Linked DNA regions of Pigmentiphaga aceris. The protein of the gene in region 1 interacts with the protein of each later gene in a pairwise test. Links are inferred from orthologs where the notes say so. Each region holds a gene or a part of one and is shown in the gene's direction. Other genes may lie near its edges. The genes, in order: FXN63_RS00855 and recJ.

Region 1 (3,531 bases):
ACGCTGGCCCGAAAGCTCGCCGCCGCTGGCTTCGAGGACGAAGACATCGATGATGCCTTGTCCTGGTTGTCCGGCCTGGCTGAAAGCACCAATCGCTGTGTCGACCTCGCGCTCGAACCCAGCAACGGTGCTCGTGTGTATGCCGATGTCGAATATCACCAACTCGGCTCCGACACCATCGGCTTCATCGCTTTCCTGGAAGCCGCCGGGGTACTTTCTGCCCCCTTGCGCGAAATCGTGGTCGATCGCGCCTTTGCCGTGTCTGAATCCCCGGTCCCCCTGGAAAAGCTCAAGATCATCGTGTTGATGGTGCTCTGGAGCCAGGAAACCAAGATCGACAACCTCGTCCTGCAGGAATTGCTGGACGACGGCAGCCCGCGCCAGCTGCACTGACCCGGCGTCCAAACGCGGCACTCGCCCGTCAAGCAACCCGGTTTTCGCGTTTGCGGCACTATATATAAGGCGTGTTGTACGCCTTGCCAAAACGCGACCGTGCAGACACTTGGTTTCGGGTCCGACTTGCACGCGGCAAAATTCCCCCCTTATCATCCGGCGCTGCGACTGCGCCTTCGCGGTCGCGCCGGATTCACTGGATTTCAATGGGCAAGACACTGATCATCGCCGAGAAGCCCTCGGTAGCGCTGGACATTTCACGCGCACTGGGCGGCTTCAAGCGTGAGGGCGAATATTTCGAAAGCGAGCAATATGTGCTCTCTTCCAGCGTGGGTCACCTGCTGGGCCTGGTTGCGCCCAACGATCCAGTCAAAGGCAAATGGAGTTTCACCCATCTGCCGGTGATCCCGCCCGAGTTTGGCTTAGGCCCTGCCGACAAGCGCTCAGAGGAACGGCTGCGCCTGCTGGTGCGCCTGTTGAAGCGCAAGGACGTCGACGCCGTCATCAACGCCTGTGACGCGGGACGGGAAGGCGAACTGATCTTCCGCTACATCGCGCAATACGCCAAGACCAACAAGCCGGTCAGCCGCCTGTGGTTGCAGTCGATGACGCAACAGGCCATCCGCGAAGCCTTCGCCGACCTGCGTTCGGACGAGACTATGAAGCCGCTGGAAGCCGCTGCCCGTTCGCGCGCCGAAGCGGATTGGCTGGTGGGCATCAACGGCACGCGGGCCATGACCGCGTTCAACAGCAAAGACGGCGGTTTCTTCAAGACCCCGGTGGGTCGTGTGCAGACCCCGACACTGGCGATCGTGGCCGAGCGCGAAGAACGCATCCGCAAGTTCGTGTCGCGCGACTACTGGGAAGTGCGTGCGCAGTTCGTCGCGGCCGCTGGCCTGTACGAAGGGCGCTGGTTCGATCCGAAGCACAAGAAAGACGAGCAAGACCCGGAAAAACGGGACTCGCGCCTGTGGAGCAAGACGGCCGCCGACTCGATCGTGGTTGCCTGCCGGGACAAACCCGGCACGGTGACGGAAGAGTCACGTCCGTCGACCCAGTTGTCGGGCCTGCTGTATGACCTGACCAGCCTGCAACGCGAGGCCAATGGTCGTTTCGGTTTCTCGGCCAAGACCACGCTGGCGCTGGCCCAGTCGCTGTACGAGCGCCACAAGGCGCTGACCTACCCGCGTACCGACTCGCGCTTCCTGCCGGAAGACTACGTGCCGACCGTGCACCAGACCATGCAGATGCTGGCTGATGGCCCGTCGCCGATTCCGGGCGGCTACAGCAAGTTTGCGAACCAGGTCATCAACAACAAGTGGGTGCGCCCGAACAAACGTGTGTTCGACAACAAGAAAGTGTCGGATCACTTTGCGATCATCCCGACCTTGCAGGCCCCGCGCGAACTGAGCGAAGCCGAAGCCAAGATCTACGACATGGTGGTCAAGCGCTTCCTTGCGGTGTTCTACCCCGCGGCGGAATTCCAGCTGACCACGCGCATTACCGAAGTCGTCGGCCACCACTTCAAGACCGAAGGCAAGGTGCTGGTCAGCCCGGGCTGGATGACGGTCTACGGCCGCGAAGCCCAGGGTGACGATGCCACGCTGGTGGCCGTGGCCCCGGACGAAACCGTGCGCACGGAAGACATCGACGCCGTGGGCCTGGCCACCAAGCCGCCCGCGCGCTTCAACGAAGCCACGCTGCTGTCGGCCATGGAAGGCGCGGGCAAGCTGGTGGAAGACGAAGAATTGCGCGAAGCGATGGCTGCGCGCGGCCTGGGTACACCCGCCACGCGCGCCGGCATCATCGAAGGTCTGCTGAACGAAGGCTACCTGCGCCGCGAAGGCCGCGACCTGATCGCCACCGCCAAGGCACGCCAGCTGATGACGCTGTTGTCGGGTCTGGATGTGGCGGAACTCACGTCGCCCGAACTGACCGGCGAATGGGAACACCAGCTGTCGCAGATCGAACAAGGCCAGATGTCGCGTGATGCGTTCATGCGCGAGATCGCGCAGATGACGCAGGTGATCGTCAAGCGCGCCAAGGAATACGACCGCGACACGGTGCCGGGCGACTACGCGACCCTGACCACGCCCTGCCCCAAGTGCGGCAAGGTGGTGAAGGAAAACTATCGCCGCTACGCCTGCACGGCCTGCGATTTCTCAATCAGCAAGCACCCGGGCGGCCGCACCTTCGAGCTGCCGGAAGTTGAAGAACTGCTGGGTAAGCTGGAAATCGGCCCCTTGAACGGCTTCATCAGCAAGATGGGCCGTCCGTTTGCCGCGATCCTGCGCATCACCGCCGAAGAATTCAAGCTGGAATTCGACTTCGGGCAGGACAAGGAAGAGAACACCGAACCGGTGGACTTCTCTTCGCTTACCCCGATCGGGCCGTGCCCGCGCTGCAATGCCCGTGTGTTCGAACACGGCATGAGCTTCGTGTGCGAGAAGTCAGTCGGCCCCGAGAAGACCTGCGACTTCAAGTCGGGCAAGGTCATCCTGCAGCAGGAAATCGATGCGCAGCAGATGAGCAAGCTGCTGAACGAGGGCAAGACCGATCTGCTGACCAACTTCGTGTCCAGCCGCACGAATCGCAAGTTCAAGGCCTTCCTGACCAAACAGGAAGGCGGCAAGATCGGCTTCGAGTTCGAGCCGCGTGCGGCCAAGCCTGGCAAGGCACCTTCCAAGACTGCCAAGGCGGCAGATGCAGAAGGCGTCGAGGGCGAGGAAAGCGCAGCGCCGAAAAAAGCAGCAGCCAAGAAAGCGGCTGCGAAGAAGGCACCTGCGAAAAAAGCTGCAGTGAAGAAGACCGCTGTGAAGAAGGCAGCGACCAAAACTGCTGCCACAAAAACTGCTGCCACCAAGGCTCCCGCCAAGAAAGCCGCAGCCAAAAAGACCGTCGCAAAAACCGAAGCGTGATTGTCGATAATTAGATGAAAGCGCCATGACACGGGCGGGCTCACAAGGCCCGCCCGTGTTTTTTCATGCATCGCGACAAGCCACACTCCCTTGTCGTGAATGTGTGCAACAGCACCCGCGTGCTGTCGAGTTTGTACACACATCGCGTGCGACAATTCCCGGCATGCGGCGTGTTGCAGTGTGGTCTCTGCACGGGTTGCCTCGCCGCCCGTTCAAGACC
Region 2 (3,316 bases), 1.9 Mb from region 1 along the record:
GCTGACCCGAGCCGGGTACAACATTCAAGCCGCGCAGACAAACCGCCCGCCAGAAGCCCCCGCCCCCGTGTTCGGTGCCGGACTCGCGCCCCTGCTGGCACCGTCCGCCACCGGCACCGATCCGGTCTGGATAGGCCGACTGGCGCACATCCGCATCTCGCAAGACCATTTGGCACTGGCCAACCCGGACGAATTACAGGTCACGGAAGAAGAATCCATTGAGCTTGCCAACGCGGCCCAGAACGTATTCGAGCTGGACGGCTTCGCGCTGCACCGCCTGTCGGCGCAAGACTGGCGCGTCGTCCCGGTCAGCGCCGGGCACCCCGGCATATCCGGTGCCACGCCCGCCGCAGCCGTAGACCGCGACATCGACGCCTGGTGGCCGCAAGGCGCAGTCGCCCGCCCCTGGCGCCGGCTGGTCAACGAAATCCAGATGGAGTGGTATGCCCACCCCGTCAACGAAGCCCGCCGCGACCGCGGCCAGCCCGAAATCAACACCTTGTGGCTATTCGGCGGCAGCGCCCCCTGGCAGCCCAAACTAAACGCAGCCCGCCTGGCAGGCGGCCCCGCATGGGTACAAGGCATAGCGCAAGCCGCCGGCCTGCCCTGGGCACCACTGAACGAACAAGCCATCGCCCCCGGCACCATCGCCAGCATCGACTCGCTGGAAACTGCGCACCGCGAAGAAGACTGGGGCCGCTGGCTGATAGAAATGGCGCGCCTGGACGCAAGCCTGTTCACCGCCGCCCAACAAGCATTGGCCGAAGGCCGCGTAGACAGCATCGAACTGATCCTGACCGGCCACGACCGCATCGCCCAGCTTGTCATCCCGTCCAAACGCGGACTGGCTCGCCTGTTGCCCACCCCTAAACACGATTGGACTAGCTGGTGGTCAAACCCCAACTCCTGACCCGCCGCGTAGACGCGACGGCACGCGCCGCGCTGGAACGCGACGGTGTACACCCCCTATTGGCGCGCCTGTGGGCATCGCGTGGTGTGACTTGCACAGCGGATACGGTGTCCGACTGGACTGCCATGCTGCCGCCTGCGCATCTGACCCAGGCTACGAAAGCGGCGGGGATTCTGGCGGACGCAATTGCTGCGAGTAAGCGGCTGTTGGTCGTTGCCGACTACGACTGCGATGGTGCGACTGCGTGTGCAGTCGCGCTGCGTGCGCTTACGCAGATGGGCGCGGTTGTCGACTTCCTGGTGCCGAATCGGTTTGAGACGGGGTATGGCTTGTCGCCCGCAGTGGTTGCGTTGGCGGTGAACCATCATGCCGGTAAGCCCGACATGCTGGTGACGGTGGATAACGGCATTGCCAGCGTGGAAGGCGTTGCTGCGGCGAACGCGGCTGGGATCGGTGTGCTGGTGACCGATCACCACTTGCCTGGCGATACTTTGCCGGATGCCCTGGCGATTGTTAACCCCAATCACCCGGCATGTAATTTCCCGTCGAAGAATCTGGCGGGTGTGGGGGTTATTTTTTATTTGATGCTGGAACTGCGCGCTGAGCTTCGGCGTCGGGATGTTTATTCGGCGAACGGTGGGCCTCGCTTGGATGCCTTGATCGATCTCGTTGCGCTTGGCACCGTGGCCGACGTTGTGAAGCTGGATGCCAATAATCGGCTGTTGGTTGCACAGGGTTTGAAGCGCATGCGGGCGGGTCGGATGCAGCCTGGAGTTGCGGCGCTGTTCTCGGTTGCAGGGCGGTCGTTCCGGGAAGCCGGCGGATTTGATCTTGGATTTGCAGTTGGTCCCCGGATTAACGCTGCTGGGCGTCTGGCAGACATGGGTATCGGCATTCGTTGCCTGACCACTGACAACGAAGACGAAGCCCTGACCCTGGCCCGCGAGTTGGACACGATGAACCGTGATCGTCGGGAGATCGAAACGACGATGCGGGAGCAGGCGCTGGCGGCAGTGGACGCGCTGGACGCCCGCCCGCGTGCAACCTTGTGTGTGTATGACGAGAGTTGGCATCAAGGAGTCGTCGGGCTGGTTGCGTCTCGGCTGAAGGAAAAGTACTGGCGGCCTACGCTGGCGTTCGCGAATGCGGGTGATGGTGAATTGCGTGGTTCAGGCCGGTCGATTCCAGACGTGCATCTGCGGGATGTGCTGGATCTGGTTTCCAAACGGCATCCGCAGATGATTCCGAAGTTTGGTGGGCACGCGATGGCGGCGGGTCTGACGCTGGCAGAACAGGACTTGCCGGAGTTTCAGGTTGCCTTTGAAAAGGCCGTGCAAGACCTGACTGGGCGGACGCAGTTCGATCCCGAGTTGGCTACAGATGGATCGCTTGAAGACGGTTATGCCAATGTTGGCGTTGCTGAAATGCTGGACGAGCACGTATGGGGATCAGGCTTCCCTGGGCCGGTGTTCCGCGACACCTTCACCGTTCGTAATCAGCGGCTGGTTGGTGAAAAGCACTTGAAGCTGGTGCTGGAACGCCGGCATCAGCGATTTGATGCGATCTGGTTCGGGCATGCGGAACAGCTGCCTGAATTTGTCGAGGTGGCTTATCGGCTGTCGAAGAACAGCTGGAATGGGGTGATCTCGGTGCAGCTGATTGTGGAGCACGCGACGGCGGCTTGAGCGAACGCCGCTTCAGGAAGCTGTTTACGAGAGCGATGCAGGCCTTGCATCCGCTCTTGGCGTTACTTCGGGTGCTGGCTTTATACCCTTGCGCATCCATATACGTTCTTGATCCGCCTCAATACCACCTCGCCCGCGCAGGCCTACCGTGAAAGGACACTGCTGCATCAAGGGGCAAGAAGATGGCCAAGAAATTCCCCATCCACCCTCCACATCCCGAGCGCATCTGCTGGGGTTGTGATCGTTACTGCTTTGGTAAAGACCTAGCCTGCGGGAACGGCACGGAGCGTGTTCAACATCCGGTCGAGACTTTGGGCGATGATTGGTATACCGTGGGAAATTGGGAGGGGTTGGATATCGAGGATAGGCCAACAGATAAGGCAGTGAGCGCCCCGGCAACTCAACAGCACGAGGTTGAGCCAAGTCCAATTGGCGTAGTTAGCCCAACCTGTTAATAACGCTCTGCCCGATCACACGATTCCTGTACTTTGTCTTTCGATACTCTCTGTCGCAACCCAAGCTGAGCGCGTCATAGTAGCAGGTGCGCCTCGCCGTGATTGGGAACATGCAAAGGCGGTCTAAGAAAAAAGCTTTCTAGGTTCTGCTGATGAGGAAAATGCGAACAGCACCTTTAAATTTAGCGCAACCCCGACCAAATCGCACTCGTCCGCACCACATCAAAATTCTTATGCAAACCCATCACGCATATCCCACAAGCATG

The links.
Region 2: the proteins of FXN63_RS00855 (region 1) and recJ interact in binary tests that used the Escherichia coli proteins (3 or more experiments, as listed by UniProt). The link is inferred for Pigmentiphaga aceris from one-to-one orthologs.

What each region holds. Positions count from the first base shown.
Region 1 is NZ_CP043046.1:188,434-191,964, reverse strand. What follows is about bases 298-3,511. They hold FXN63_RS00855 (DNA topoisomerase III), read left to right. Parts: upstream 298-599; coding sequence 600-3,311; downstream 3,312-3,511. Other genes in these bases: FXN63_RS00860 (Smg family protein), read left to right, coding at 298-393. Also shown: more of FXN63_RS00860, read left to right, coding at 1-297.
Region 2 is NZ_CP043046.1:2,085,527-2,088,842, reverse strand. Bases 243-3,241 are described here. They hold recJ (single-stranded-DNA-specific exonuclease RecJ), read left to right. Parts: upstream 243-888; coding sequence 889-2,595; downstream 2,596-3,241. Other genes in these bases: FXN63_RS08780 (DUF3079 domain-containing protein), read left to right, coding at 2,778-3,050; FXN63_RS08790 (hypothetical protein), read left to right, coding at 243-910. Also shown: more of FXN63_RS08790, read left to right, coding at 1-242. UniProt on the Escherichia coli protein: Single-stranded-DNA-specific exonuclease.